2 regions of the Rhizobium sp. G187 genome follow, and region 1 is predicted to be linked to the other one. Evidence: predicted binding sites of a transcription regulator. Region 1 holds the regulator's gene; the other holds the start of a gene.

The links. Region 1 encodes HrcA, which represses chaperone genes, less so after heat shock. Its sites were predicted from a motif close to GTTAGCACTCNCNNNNNGNGAGTGCTAAC; they were not measured.
Positions count from the first base shown of each region.
Region 2: the regulator HrcA is predicted to act here: its motif matches at 2,234-2,262, upstream of groES (co-chaperone GroES).

Region 1 covers NZ_JBPUGM010000006.1:107,075-114,446, reverse strand. Annotated here, with positions in the region: gene ACSV9I_RS17505 (LptA/OstA family protein) at 1-133, shown strand, start outside; gene lptB (LPS export ABC transporter ATP-binding protein) at 149-946, shown strand; gene rpoN (RNA polymerase factor sigma-54) at 1,087-2,649, shown strand; gene hpf (ribosome hibernation-promoting factor, HPF/YfiA family) at 2,872-3,447, shown strand; gene ptsN (PTS IIA-like nitrogen regulatory protein PtsN) at 3,519-3,983, shown strand; gene grpE (nucleotide exchange factor GrpE) at 4,051-4,677, opposite strand; gene hrcA (heat-inducible transcriptional repressor HrcA) at 4,782-5,855, opposite strand; gene rph (ribonuclease PH) at 6,039-6,755, shown strand; gene rdgB (RdgB/HAM1 family non-canonical purine NTP pyrophosphatase) at 6,843-7,372, shown strand, end outside.
Region 2 covers NZ_JBPUGM010000002.1:222,615-229,986, reverse strand. Annotated here, with positions in the region: gene chrA (chromate efflux transporter) at 1-1,178, opposite strand, end outside; gene soxR (redox-sensitive transcriptional activator SoxR) at 1,237-1,689, opposite strand; gene ACSV9I_RS05915 (hypothetical protein) at 1,781-2,140, shown strand; gene groES (co-chaperone GroES) at 2,321-2,617, shown strand; gene groL (chaperonin GroEL) at 2,687-4,327, shown strand; gene ACSV9I_RS05900 (hypothetical protein) at 4,885-5,298, shown strand; gene ACSV9I_RS05895 (DoxX family protein) at 5,454-5,888, shown strand; gene hisG (ATP phosphoribosyltransferase) at 6,086-6,781, opposite strand; gene ACSV9I_RS05885 (ATP phosphoribosyltransferase regulatory subunit) at 6,781-7,372, opposite strand, start outside.

The sequences.
Region 1 (7,372 bases):
CGTGCTTTCCGAAGGACAGAACGTCTTTGTCGGCTGCAAACTGACCGTCCAGATGACGTCCGGCCAGGCAAAACTCGACAGCTGCGGCCGTCGCGTCCAGATCCAGCTCGACCCTAAATCCCAGAAGAAATAACGGACCGGCGTGAACGTGCAGCTTCCATTCTTCTCCCGGTCCAAAGCCGCCGCCGTCCCGGACGGCCAGTCGGCCGATCGCGCGCGCTACGAAGGCACGCTGATCGCGCATGGCCTGACCAAGACCTATAACGGCCGGCGCGTGGTCAACGGCGCATCGCTCGTCGTTCGTCGTGGCGAAGCGGTTGGCCTGCTGGGCCCGAACGGCGCCGGCAAAACAACCTGTTTTTACATGATCACCGGTCTCGTCCCGGTCGATGCTGGGACGATCTCGCTCAACGGCTACGACGTGACATCGATGCCAATGTATCGTCGCGCCCGCCTTGGCGTTGGTTACCTGCCCCAGGAAGCATCCATCTTTCGCGGTCTGTCCGTCGAAGACAATATCAAGGCCGTGCTTGAGGTCCATATTTCGGACAAGCGGAAGCGCGAAGCGAAGCTGAACGAGCTTCTCGATGAATTCCATATTCAGCGTCTTCGGAAGTCACCGGCTGTCGCCTTGTCCGGCGGTGAGCGCCGCCGCCTGGAAATCGCCCGCGCGCTTGCGACCGATCCGACATTCATGCTGCTTGATGAACCGTTTGCCGGCGTCGATCCGATCTCCGTGTCCGACATCCAGAACCTTGTGCGACACCTGACGGCTCGCGGCATCGGCGTCCTGATCACCGACCATAATGTCCGCGAGACACTCGGCCTGATTGATCGGGCCTATATCATCCATGCCGGTGAGGTTCTCACCCATGGCCGCGCCAATGACATCGTCAACAATGCGGATGTCCGCCGTCTTTATCTCGGCGACAAATTCAGTCTTTGACGGCTGCCACGAATTATCCGCCTCCAGCCTCCGAGTGACTTGACCAAGCTGTAATAAAAAGCAATTTTTGGGCCAAGTGGATTTCGCCTGTCTTGATCGACGGGCGCCTCGGAGGATTGTAGGGGAGTTTAGCGTCCGGCATGGCCTTATCCGCCAATCTTTTCCTGCGACAAAACCAGTCTTTGGTGATGACACCGCAGCTGGTGCAGTCGATCCAACTGCTCCAGATGACGCATCTTGAGTTGATGCAGTTCATTGCTCAAGAGGTGGAACGCAATCCGCTGCTCGAAATGGCGGCAGATGATGGTGATGCAGGCATCGATATTGCCGAATTTAGCGACAGGCACACAACAGGCAGCGATGTCACGTCCGAACGGGACGAGGTCGCCCAGGCACCGGCTCTTGCAAGTGACTGGTACGAGTCTGGAGCCAGCGACAACCTGAACGACCGCCTCGACACAAACTACGATATGGCCTTTGCCGACGAAGGCAGCAGCCAGCGGCTCGATGCGCCGGAATTGCTCGGGCAATGGAAATCGATGCCCGGGGCCTCCTCCCCTCATGGCGACGATTACGATCTGGACGAGTTCGTTGCCGGACAGGTAAGCCTGCGCGACCATCTTGAACTGCAGATTCCCTTTCTCGTCAGCACAGCAGCCGAACGCCTGATCGCCTCCATCTTGCTCGACCATCTCGACGAAGCTGGCTATCTGCGCGCGGATCTCGACGAAATCGCCGGTCGCCTTGGCAAACCTGTCTCCGAGATAGAGGCGGTCCTGACCCAGCTGCATGGTGTCGAGCCGACTGGTGTTTTTGCGCGATCGCTCGGCGAATGCCTTTCTTTGCAACTCAAGCAGCGTGACCGCTTCGACCCCGCCATGGCCGGGCTTGTTGACAATCTCGAACTGCTGGCAAAACGCGATTTCGCCTCACTGAAGAAGATCTGCGGCGTCGACGAGGAGGATCTCCTCGATATGCTGAGTGAAATCCGCAAGCTTAACCCCAAGCCGGGCAGCGGCTTCGAGCACAGCGTGACGGAGTCCGTGACCCCGGACATTGTCGTGCGTGCGGATGGAGCGTCAGGCTGGAGGGTCGAGCTCAATCCTGATGCCTTGCCACGCGTGCTCGTCAATCACGCTTACATGACCCAAGTGTCGGCCACGGCCACAAGAGGCAATGAAGATGCAGGCTTCATCTCGGACTGCCTCCAGACTGCCAACTGGCTTACACGCAGCCTTGACCAGAGGGCCAAGACCATTCTGAAGGTCGCGAGCGAGATCGTGCGCCAGCAGGAGGGTTTTCTCACCCATGGCGTCGGGCATCTGCGACCGCTCAATCTGAAGACCGTGGCCGATGCGATCAAGATGCACGAATCCACCGTCAGTCGCGTGACGACCAACAAGTTCATGATGACGCCGCGTGGACTGTTCGAATTGAAGTATTTCTTCAGCGTTTCGATCGCCTCCGCGGAAGGCGGGGACAGTCATTCCGCGGAGGCCGTTCGACACAGGATACGGACGCTGATCGCACAGGAAAGCCCGGAAGCCGTACTTTCGGACGACGACATCGTGGTGTCGCTCAAGTCAACCGGCGTGGATCTCGCCCGCCGGACGGTGGCCAAATATCGGGAGGCGATGAATATCCCCTCCTCCGTCCAGAGACGGCGCGAAAAGCGAGCCGCCGTCAAGGCCGGGGCCGTTTAGGCGTTAACCCTCAAAGTGCCCGGTATTAACGGGTCGTTGACATTTTGGGCAGCGGTGGGTAGAAGCGCGCCGCAATCAACAGCGCACTCTGCTGACTGCGGAAAATTCCCAAGGAAACGCCCAGGAACATACTTCACACGCACCGATCGTTCGAAAAGCTTGGACGCGGACCGCGCATGGCGTAAAATAGCCGGGCAAACCAAACATAAGAAGGGAAACTCCATGAGTGTGCGTGTATCCGGCAAACAGATGGAAATCGGTGAATCGTTCCGCCAGCGGATCGAGGAGCGGATCCAGGACGCCGTTACGAAGTACTTCGACGGAGGGTATTCCGGGCAAGTCGTGGTGTCGAAGTCGAATTCTCGCTTCGCAGCCGATTGCCTGGTGCATCTCGATACCGGCGCCAACCTGCATGCTGCAGGCGAAGCGAACGATCCGCAGGTAGCATTCGATACCGCTTTTGAGCGTGTCGAGAAGCGTCTGCGTCGTTACAAGCGTCGACTGAAGGATCATCACGCCAATGGCGTGGCGAATTCTTCGATCGAGGTGGCTTACACGGTCATGGACTCCCTTGCCGAGGAACACGACGAGGTGCCCGAGGATTATGCGCCGGCCATTGTTGCGGAGAGCACGAAAAAGCTTCGGACGATGTCGGTCGCGACCGCGGTCATGGCTCTTGATATGACGGATGAGCCCGTTCTTCTGTTCAGAAGCCCGGGAAATGAACAATTGAATATCGTTTATCGTCGCAATGACGGTAATATCGGGTGGATCGATTCCGCCAACATCAAAGGCTGACGAGTCGGCCGGCGGGCGAAGGGTGTTAAGCCCAGCGCCCGCCTCGGCTTTGAAGCATGAAGGAAATTGATATGGCCTTGGCAGATTTGCTGCACCAGGATGCTGTGATACCCAGCCTACGCGTGAATTCTAAGAAGCAGCTTCTTCAGGAACTTGCGGCCAAGGCCTCGAAGCTGACGGATATTCCCGAACGGGAAATCTTCGACGTCATCCTGCAGCGCGAGCGGCTCGGCTCGACCGGCGTCGGCAATGGCATTGCCATCCCACACGGCAAACTGAACAAGATCAGCAAGATCACCGGCGTCTTTGCACGGATCGAGACACCAATCGATTTCGAGGCGCTCGACGACCAGCCCGTTGATCTCGTTTTCCTACTTCTCGCACCGGAAGGTGCGGGCGCAGATCATCTGAAGGCCCTATCGCGCATCGCACGCGTGCTGCGAGATCAGGATTTGGTCAACAAACTGCGCGCCACTGATTCCGCGTCGGCAATCTATACCTTCCTGAACGAAGAGCAGACCTCGAACGCGGCCTGACGGACAAACTGTCATGCGATTAAAAAAAGCGCCCAGTGGGCGCTTTTTCTTTGTCTGAAATCCGCTTTCAAGCCTTTGCGGCGTCGTCGCCGGTGGCATCACCCTTGGGGCCACCCTTGGCAACGCCGACCATGGCCGGTCGCAGAACCCGCTCGCCGATCGCATATCCGGCCTGGACAACCTGGACGACGGTGTTGTTGGGAACGTTCGGGTTCGGCACTTCGAACATAGCCTGGTGGAAATTCGGATCGAATTTCTGACCTTCAGCCTCGATCTTTCGCACGCCATGGCGCTCAAGCGTCGCCAGCATGCCGCGCTCGGTCATCTCGACGCCTTCAATCAGCGCAGTGACGCCTGCATCGGCTGCAGCGCGGGCCTCTTCAGGGAAGGTTTCGATTGCACGGCGCAGATTGTCGGACACCGACAACATGTCACGGGCAAAACCGGTCACTGCATAGGACTTGGCGTCCTTGATCTCGCGCTCGGTCCGGCGACGCAGATTGTCCATATCGGCTGCAAGCCGCAGGAAACGGTCGCGAAGGTCTGCGTTTTCGGCCCGCAGCGCTTCGGTCGGATCCGCTTCGGTCTCGTTAACCGTTTCAGTTTCAGGCGCCAGCTGGTCCGCGAGCGCCTCGGTTGCGTGCGCCTCTGCGGCTGCCGCGTCAGGTCCGTTCTTCGTTGTATCTTCGGTCATGACGTTCTCCGGATAGATTGCCTATTCGAACCGGGAGGTTTCGAATTTGAGCCCGATATCAGGGTTTCACTTGAAAAAATCAAGGCTTTGCCGCGAATGCCCGGCTAACGGCCAGCGCGCGACAGCCGCGCCATCAGCTGCGCGGTGTAGTCGACCATGGGGACGACACGCGAATAGTTGAGCCTGGTTGGACCAATGACGCCGACTGCACCAACGATGCGATTGTCTCCGTCCCGGTAGGGGGCGACGATCAGCGACGAACCGGAAAGCGAAAACAGCTTGTTTTCCGAACCTATGAAGATCCTGACACCCGGTCCCGTTTCAGCAAGATTGAGGATCTCGATCAGGCTCTCCTTGCGCTCGAGATCATCAAATAGCAACCGCAGCCGATCGAGATCGTCCGCACCTGCCACACCTTCCAGCAGATTGGCATGACCGCGGACGATGAGGCGGGTGGCCATATCTTCCGCAGCACTTCCGGACCAGACGGCAAGCCCCCGCTCAACCAGATCCTGGGACAGCGCGTCTAGTTCCGTCGAGACCTGCACTTTCAGCTTTTCCAACTGCCCGCGCAATTCGGGCAATGTCTGGCCCGTCAGGTTGGCATTGAGAAAATTGGCCGCCTCTGTCAGTTGCGATGCCGTCACGCCGGCGGGCAACTCGATGATACGATTTTCGACCTGGTTCTGTTCGCCGACCAACACGGCAAGCGCCTTGGTTGGCTCAAGGCGGATGAATTCGACATGCTTGAGTACAGGGTCGTTCTTCGCCGAGATCACCAGCCCTGCCCCGCGCGAAAGGCCGGACAGAAGACGGCTCGCCTCCGAAAGCATCGCCTCTATGGAGTGATCGGGCGTTACGGGCCGCAATTGGCGCTCTATACTGCCACGGTCCTCCTCCGAGAGATCCCCGACCTGCATGAAGCCATCAACGAAGAAGCGCAGTCCGGCTTGCGTCGGCAGTCGGCCGGCACTCACATGCGGCGCATAGATCAGGCCGAGATCTTCAAGGTCGCTCATGACATTGCGGACCGACGCCGGCGAAAGCGACATCGACAGCAAGCGCGACAGATTGCGCGACCCCAGGGGATCTCCCGATTCCAGGTAGGTCTCAACGATGCGCCGGAACACTTCCCTAGAGCGATCGTCCAGAGACGCAAAGACGTCGGCAGGTGTCATCTCGGATGATGGCTTCATCGCGTTCGGGCGGGCGTGGCTACTATCATGACAGAGACTATAGGGCCTCCGCGAGCAATGAAAAAGCACTTTCGTTGCCGGCAGCGCATCTGCTTGCTTCGTGGTTTTCCTTTGCAAATGACGGCTGCCAACCTTAGAAGGCAACGGATACACGAGGAGATGATGATGCGGCCATCCGGCAGAAAAACAGACCAAATGCGCAAGGTTTCATTCGAGCGCAACATTTCCAAACATGCCGAAGGCTCCTGCCTGGTGAAGTTTGGCGATACGCATGTCCTGTGCACGGCAAGCCTGGAAGACAAGACGCCGCCATGGCTGCGCAATTCCGGCAAAGGCTGGGTGACGGCAGAATACGGCATGCTGCCGCGTGCCACGGGTGAGCGGATGAAGCGCGAGGCCGCATCCGGCAAGCAAAGCGGCCGAACGCAGGAAATCCAGCGGTTGATCGGTCGCTCACTGCGCGCCGTTGTCAGCCTCGAAGCGCTGGGCGAGCGCCAGATCTCCATCGACTGCGATGTTATCCAGGCCGACGGCGGCACCCGTACCGCCGCAATCACCGGTGCGTGGATCGCCCTGCATGATTGCCTGAAGTGGATGGAGGCCCGCAACATGGTGAAGGTCGAGAAGGTCCTGAAGGACCATATCGCCGCCATCTCCTGTGGTATCTTCGCCAACCAACCGATAATCGACCTCGACTACCTCGAGGATTCGGCTGCGGAAACGGACGCCAACTTCGTCATGACCGGATCAGGCGGGATCGTCGAGATCCAGGGAACGGCCGAAGGCAAACCCTTCAGCCAGGAGGAGTTCCTGACGCTGCTCTCCCTCGCCCGCAACGGTATCGACGAACTGGTCGGCTTGCAGAAGCAGGCCATCGGCTGACAGCACGGATTGCCCCGCGATTTTCAGCGCGGGGCATTTTTGCCAAGCGTCGGGCAGACGGCCTGCCCCGGAACCTCTGAGGACAGCATGCGCAAACTTGATACCCGCACCATCGTTGTTGCCAGCCACAATGCTGGCAAGATCGCCGAGATCGCTGATCTGATTGGCCCCTTCGGTTTCTCGGCGAAGTCGGCGAAGGACCTCGCCTTCGTCGAGCCGGATGAAACAGGCACGACCTTCGAAGAGAATGCGGCAATCAAGGCTCTGGCATCTGCCAGAGCTTCAGGCCTGCCGGCGCTGTCCGATGACAGCGGCCTTGTCATCGACGCACTCGACGGCGCACCGGGCGTTTACACTGCCAACTGGGCCGAGCGCGAGGATGGCAGCCGTGACTTTGCCATGGCGATGGACAAGGTAGAGGCGGCCCTGCAGGAGCGCGGTGCCACGCAAGCTGCCCAGCGGACTGCCCGTTTCGTCAGCGTCCTGTGCCTTGCCTGGCCGGACGGGCACACGGAGTTCTTCCGTGGTGAGGTCGAGGGTTTTGTCGCCTCCGCTCCACGCGGGACGGCGGGCTTCGGCTATGACCCGATCTTCCAGCCCCTCGGCCACGAACGGAC
Region 2 (7,372 bases), on a different contig from region 1:
CAGTCCGGGACCGGCAGGGCGGCGGCAAGCGGCCCGAGCCTTGCGAATTCGACCTCTGCGACCGCCTTGAAGATCACATGCAGGGCGAACCAGAGGGCGAGATTGAGGATGACGCCGACGACGGCGGCGGTGATGGCGGAGAGGGCTGCACTGACCTGACGGTTGCCGCGCAGGCGCTCCACATAGGGCGCCCCGGCAAAGATGAAGAGGAAGCTCGGAATGAAGGTGGCCCAGGCGGTGAGCAAACCTCCGAGCAGTCCGATCAGGAGCGGATCGAAAGGGCCGCTTTCGCGAAAACCGGCGAGGAAGCCGACAAAGGAGAGGACGAGGACCAGCGGTCCGGGTGTGGTTTCGGCCAGCGCCAGCCCGTCCAGCATCTCGCCCGGTCGCAGCCACTGATACTGTTCGACGGCGACCTGCGCGACATAGGCAAGTACGGCATAGGCACCACCGAAGGTGACCAGGGCCATGCGGGAGAAAAAGGCCTGCAACTCCGGCAAGGCTGTCTCCGGCAGGAAGAGCCAGAGAAGCGGAAGTGGTACCAGCCAGATGCCGATCCAGACAAGGCCGATGCCGAGCTGGCGACTGAAAGCCGGCCCACGGCCTACGGGCGTTGCGGTTTCCATGCCCGTGCCGGGCCGTATGCGCGCATGGGCAAGGCCAATGATGGCAGCGGAGAGCACGACCAGCGGAAAGGGCAGCGAAAAGACGAAAAGTGCGACGAAGGCGATGGTGGCCATCCAGCGGTGAAAACCGCTCTTCAAAGCCCGCTTGCCGATGCGGATCAGCGCTTCGACGACGATGGCGAGCACGGCGGCCTTCAGCCCGAAGAACAGGCCGGTGACCATCCCTGCGTCCTGGTAGAGGGCATAGAGGGATGACAGGCCGAGGATGACGGCAAGACCCGGGAGCACGAAGAGCAGCCCGGCGACGATGCCGCCTTTTGCGCCATGGAGGAGCCAGCCGATATAGGTTGCGAGCTGTTGGGCCTCAGGCCCTGGCAAGAGCATGCAATAGTTCAGCGCATGCAGATAGCGATCCTCATCGATCCAGCGCTTCTCCTCCACGCAGATCTTATGCATCAGCGCGATCTGGGCGGCGGGCCCGCCGAAGGAGAGGAGGCCGATGCGGGCAAAGGCGGCGGTGAGTTCGGAAAACGTCGGTCGTGTCTCTGTCATGCCGGCTTTCCGTCTTTCCTCAATTCTGCCGCCACAAGAGCGGCGAGCACCGCCGCAGTCAAGCCAGAAGCCTGGCGCCGGGGCCGGACTTTCCAAGCTGATCGTCGCCATTGCGCAAGGGACAATCCTCCAGGGACAGGCAACCGCAGCCGATGCAGCCATCGAGCCTTTCTCGCAACCCTTGAAGTTGCGAGATGCGGCGGTCGAGATCGGCTCGCCAGGTTTCCGACAAGCGGCGCCAGTCGGAGACAGAGGGCGGACGGTCGTCTGGCAGGGTTGCGAAGGCGGCGGAGATATCGGCAAGCGACAGGCCTAGCGATTGGGCGACCTTGATGACGGCGACGCGGCGGAGCACGCCGCGCGGAAAACGGCGCTGATTTCCGCCGCTGCGCAGCGAATGGATGAGCCCTTCCCGCTCATAGTAGTGCAGAGCCGAAACGGCGACACCGGCACGGCGCGCCACCTCGCCTACGCTCAGGAGAACAGGCTTCTTTGGCTTTTGCTCTGCCATAAATTTGATCCTTGACCTCAATGAAGGTTGAGGTCCTATCCATGTCAGCGTCCCGGTTCAAATTCAAGATCGAACAATTATGGAGCGCAGCATGAAAAACGCATCCGCCTTGCCGATGAATGACCAACTCGCCGCCCCCGCGACCGTTCTCCGGATCGACCGCTTCACCTGCCCGCTCGTTCATTGGCCTACTTTTGCCGAACGCCTCGCCTTCATCGACGGACATCTCCGGAGCCACCCGCATTGCAGGATGAGCCGCGTGGCCTCATCCGAGCGCGACGGCCAAGTCTATGTGATCACCATTGCAGAATGGGACAGCCGGGATGCGCTGCTTGCGGCAAAGCAGGAAATGGCGGCGGTTTATGCCGAAAACGGCTTCGATCCTGCCGCATTCCTCAGCCAACATGGCATAGAGAGCGAGTTTGTCACCTTCGAAACCATGGGTCTCTGAGGGTTAACAGGCCATCCGGTGCCATTTACGATAGGCATCGGATTTTTACGCGGTTGCCTTGACTCAATCCAAGCCTGTTCTTATCTGACAGTCGCTGGCACTCCTCTAGGGGGAGTGCTAATAGTATCCGATGTGATCCCGTCCGGGATCGCGAGTGTCATTTGATCGAGGGATTAGACAATGGCAAGCACCAATTTCCGCCCGTTGCACGACCGCGTTGTAGTCAAGCGCGTCGAGTCTGAAGAAAAGACCAAGGGCGGCATCATCATTCCCGACACCGCCAAGGAAAAGCCGGCTGAAGGCGAAGTCATCGCCGTTGGCCCGGGCGCCCGCGACGAAAGCGGCAAGCAGATTGCGCTGGACGTCAAGGTTGGCGACCGCGTTCTGTTCGGCAAGTGGTCCGGCACCGAAGTGAAGCTCGACGGCGTCGACCTCCTCATCATGAAGGAAGCCGACATCATGGGCGTTATCGGCTGATTTAGAGCCGGTTATTTCCACTTCTCATCCTGAAATTCGCAATGGGCTAGACGCCCGGGAGTTTTGAATATGGCTGCTAAAGAAATCAAGTTTGGCCGCACCGCGCGCGAAAAGATGCTGCATGGCGTCGACATCCTCGCAGACGCCGTGAAGGTAACGCTCGGCCCGAAGGGTCGTAACGTCATCATCGACAAGTCCTTCGGCGCTCCACGCATCACCAAGGACGGTGTATCGGTCGCCAAGGAAATCGAACTGGAAGACAAGTTCGAGAACATGGGCGCCCAGATGGTCCGCGAAGTTGCTTCGAAGACCAACGACATCGCCGGCGACGGCACCACGACCGCAACCGTTCTTGCCCAGGCCATCGTTCGCGAAGGCAACAAGGCCGTTGCTGCCGGCATGAACCCGATGGACCTGAAGCGCGGCATCGATCTGGCCGTTGCTGAAGTTGTCAAGGACCTCCAGGCCAAGGCCAAGAAGATCTCGACTTCGGAAGAAGTTGCCCAGGTCGGCACGATCTCGGCCAATGGCGACACGCAGGTCGGCAAGGACATTGCCGAAGCCATGCAGAAGGTTGGCAACGAAGGCGTCATCACCGTCGAAGAAGCCAAGACCGCTGAAACTGAACTCGAAGTCGTCGAAGGCATGCAGTTCGACCGCGGCTACCTGTCGCCTTACTTCGTGACCAACCCGGAAAAGATGGTCGCCGATCTCGACGACGCCTACATCCTGCTGCACGAAAAGAAGCTCTCGAACCTCCAGGCCATGCTGCCGGTTCTCGAAGCCGTCGTTCAGACCGGCAAGCCGCTCGTCATCATCGCTGAAGACGTGGAAGGCGAAGCTCTTGCAACTCTCGTCGTCAACAAGCTGCGTGGCGGCCTGAAGATCGCTGCCGTCAAGGCTCCTGGCTTCGGCGATCGCCGCAAGGCCATGCTGGAAGACATCGCCATCCTCTCGGGCGGCACTGTCATCTCGGAAGACCTCGGCATCAAGCTCGAGTCTGTCACCCTCGACATGCTCGGCCGCGCCAAGAAGGTCTCGATCACCAAGGAAAACACCACCATCGTTGACGGTGCTGGCCAGAAGTCTGACATCGAAGGCCGCGTTGCCCAGATCAAGGCGCAGATCGAAGAAACCTCTTCGGACTACGACCGCGAAAAGCTGCAGGAACGTCTTGCCAAGCTCGCTGGTGGCGTTGCCGTCATCCGCGTTGGCGGCTCGACCGAAATCGAAGTCAAGGAACGCAAGGACCGCATCGACGACGCGCTGAACGCAACGCGCGCTGCTGTTCAGGAAGGTATCGTTCCTGGCGGTGGTACGGCTCTGCTCCGTTCGTCGACCAAGATCACCGTCAAGGGTGCAAACGACGACCAGGAAGCCGGCATCAACATCGTTCGCCGCGCTCTCCAGTCGCTGGTTCGCCAGATCGCCACCAACGCTGGTGACGAAGCTTCGATCATCGTCGGCCGTATCCTCGACAAGAACGAAGAGAACTACGGCTACAACGCCCAGACCGGCGAATTCGGCGACATGATCGCCATGGGTATCGTCGATCCGGTCAAGGTTGTTCGCACGGCTCTGCAGAACGCAGCTTCGGTTGCTTCGCTGCTGATCACCACCGAAGCCATGATCGCCGAACTTCCGAAGAAGGAAGCTGCTGGCGGCATGCCGGGCGGCATGGGCGGCATGGGCGGCATGGACATGATGTAAGACCCATCGGGTCTTTCATCTGAACCATCGGTTCAGTCTTACGAAGGGCGGTCGCAAGGCCGCCCTTTTTTCGGTCTTGTGGACACCCGTAACGCATGCCAGACGCAGGGCTGCGACAGATTCTGATCAAACGTCCAAAAATAAGCACGCTTCCCAGCCGCGCAGCGCTTGTGCGCAGCACGATAGTCAATTTAAATATTTCTTAATGCTAACTGGCTTTTCCACTTTGACGCGGCCGCCTCTTTTCTTGCGCTCATACGTGGCAGGGCATTTTCAACCCGACGGCGTCGTGATATCCGTCAGTTGTACGTTCATTCTCGTTGGGGAACGAGATGGTTGTGCCGATGCTTCACAAACGCGTTTGGTGAAGCGAAAAATATAGTGGTTGCGCCGCCGGGCTGGGCCGGTGTTGGTATGTTCAAGTCTCTACGGCGGATCGCTGGGGGAGGCGGATTTTCGGGAATGCGGCCGGACGCGCAGCGTCGACACACAAGAGCCGCTACCTGCTGCTGGGTTTGGGGAAGACAGTGTTTAAGATCGCAAATGCCGAACTCGATATGGGCAACCCATACGATTGCCCGCCAGATCGCGGCGGCTTTCTGGCGGATGACGCCTGTCGTTTTGGTGTGTCTGAAGACTGGACCGGCAATCTGACAAACGGATTGCTGCAGTTGGGCGAGCGCGCCCGGAACATCCATGGCCTGGACACGCCGGAGATTGGCCTCCTGACCATGATGCGCTGCTACGACCAGGCGGACCGCGCGCATATCCTGCGGCTGTTCGAGCAGGCGGCAACCGAACCGTCGCGCTTCTGCTATTCGACAACCATCATCGTGGGAAACAACCACCGCCAGCCGGTGTTCTGCATCGGCGAGTCGTCCGGGCTTGTCGACAATGGCGGCAACATTGTCGGCCTGTTCATCTTCCCTCGCTTCCAGCTGCCCACGCCAGTCTCGGTCAAACCGGCCTGAGATCATCAACGATCGAATGAATGATGCTTGCTGTTTCGTTTTTGTGAACGAATAGTCAAATATCGTCAACCTATCCGTAGATGCAAAAAAAGGGCATTGGTGCGTCACTGGCTGGCGCCGAGGAGCGGCACAGCACCAACGTTATGGAGCCCCCGATGTCGTCCACAAACAATGCCCTTCTGGTACTTGTCCGCGTTCTTCTCTCCTTCATCTTCATCCTGTCCGGTTTTGGCAAGCTGACCGACCCGACGGCAACTGCCGGCATGATCACCGGCGCCGGCCTGCCGGCTGCCGACCTGCTCGCCTATGCTGCCGGCCTTTATGAGCTGGTTGCCGGCCTCTTCATCCTTGTTGGTTTCCAGACCAAGCTCACCGCCTGGACTATCGCGCTGTTCTGCGTGTTCACCGGTCTGGTCTTCCACTCCGGCACCGTTGCCATCGAAGGCTGGCCGGAAGGTGCGCTCGGCTGGATCAACACGCTGAACCAGATCATGCTGATGAAGAACATCACGCTGGCCGGCGGCTATATCGCTCTCGCCATCATCGGCGCCGGCGCCTACTCGATCGACGCCCGTCGCTCGGCTGCCTGATCCCTGCCCTAACCGGCAAAAAGAAACCCGCTGGAGCGATCCGGCGGGTTTTTTCGTGAGCGATTGCCCCTCATCCACCCTTCGGGACACCTTTTCCCAGCAGGCGGTGAGAGGAGCGAGACCGCCAAGGCATGTTGTCGCCTCTCCCCGCTCGGGTGGAGAGGTCAGAGGGAGAGGCCAAGCTCTCTCGCCAGCGTTTAGAGGACCCCGCGCACAGCCTCGATGATGCGATTGATCATTGCATTGCCCTCATGCTCCGGCTTTCTTGCCCGCACAAGGCAGGCCTCGGAGCGCAGGATCACACCATCCGACAGCACTTTCAGGTGGTTCGCCTTCAAGGTCGAGCCGGTCGAGGTGATATCGACGATGATATCCGCCTGGCCGGCGGCGGGGGCGCCTTCTGTTGCGCCCAGGCTTTCGACGATCCGGTAGAGCTGGATTCCATGCTGGCGCGAGAAATGCTGCTGGGTGAGGCGCCAGTATTTGGTGGCAATCGCCAGGCGCCGGCCATGGCGGGTGCGGAATTCGGCGGCGACATCGCCGAGGTCGGCCATCGTATCGACGTCGAGCCAGATCTCGGGAACGGCGACGACCACGTCCGCATGTCCGAAGCCGAGACGGGCCGATATTTCGACGCGGGCATCGGCATCGGCCAGCCCCTCGCGGATCAGGTCTTCCCCCGTCACGCCGAAATCCACCGTGCCATTGCCGATCTCGCGCGAGATTTCGGAAGCCGAGAGATAGGCGATCTCGACATCGTCGAGCCCTTCGACACGGCCGCGATAGGAGCGGTCATTGCCGACAGCGACGATCTTCATCCCCGCCTTTTCGAAGATGGCGGAGCTATCATCCTTCATGCGGCCCTTGGAGGGCAGACCGATGGTGATGGTCATCAGACTGTCCTTTCCGTTTCGATGCGGTCTAGCCAGAGCGAAAAGCCGACGGCTGGTATATGCGTTGCGGCGCCGAGCAGCGTCAGCAGACGGTCAAAGCGTCCACCGCCAGCCAGTACGGCCGGCTGATCCTTGGCCGTCACTTCGAAGACGAGGCCTGTATAATAATCCAGCGGACGGCCGAAGGCGGCGCGGTAGGTCACGAGGCCAAGATCGATGCCTGTATTGGCAAGGGCTGCAACCCGCTCGTCGAAGCGAGAGATGGCCGCTCCAAGCTTCAAGCCGGCAGCATCGGCGAAACCGGCAAGGGCGGCGGAGGCCTCTCCCAGCGGCAGTTCGAGCGAGAGGAACTCGCGCAGCAGCAACAGCGCCGCACCATCGAGACGGGTCTCGGCCAGCTCCAGCTTTTCCTTCAGCCTTCTTGCGATTTCGGTCGGCGTACGGCTGGCATTGGTGAGGTAGCCGGTCTCCTGCATGGTCGCATCGATGTAAGCGATCAGCGCGCTCTGGTCGCCGCTGGCCAGGAGATCGGAGACCTGCGGATCCAGGCCCGGCACCGGTGTCGGCGTGGCCAGTTTGCGCAGCAGCTGG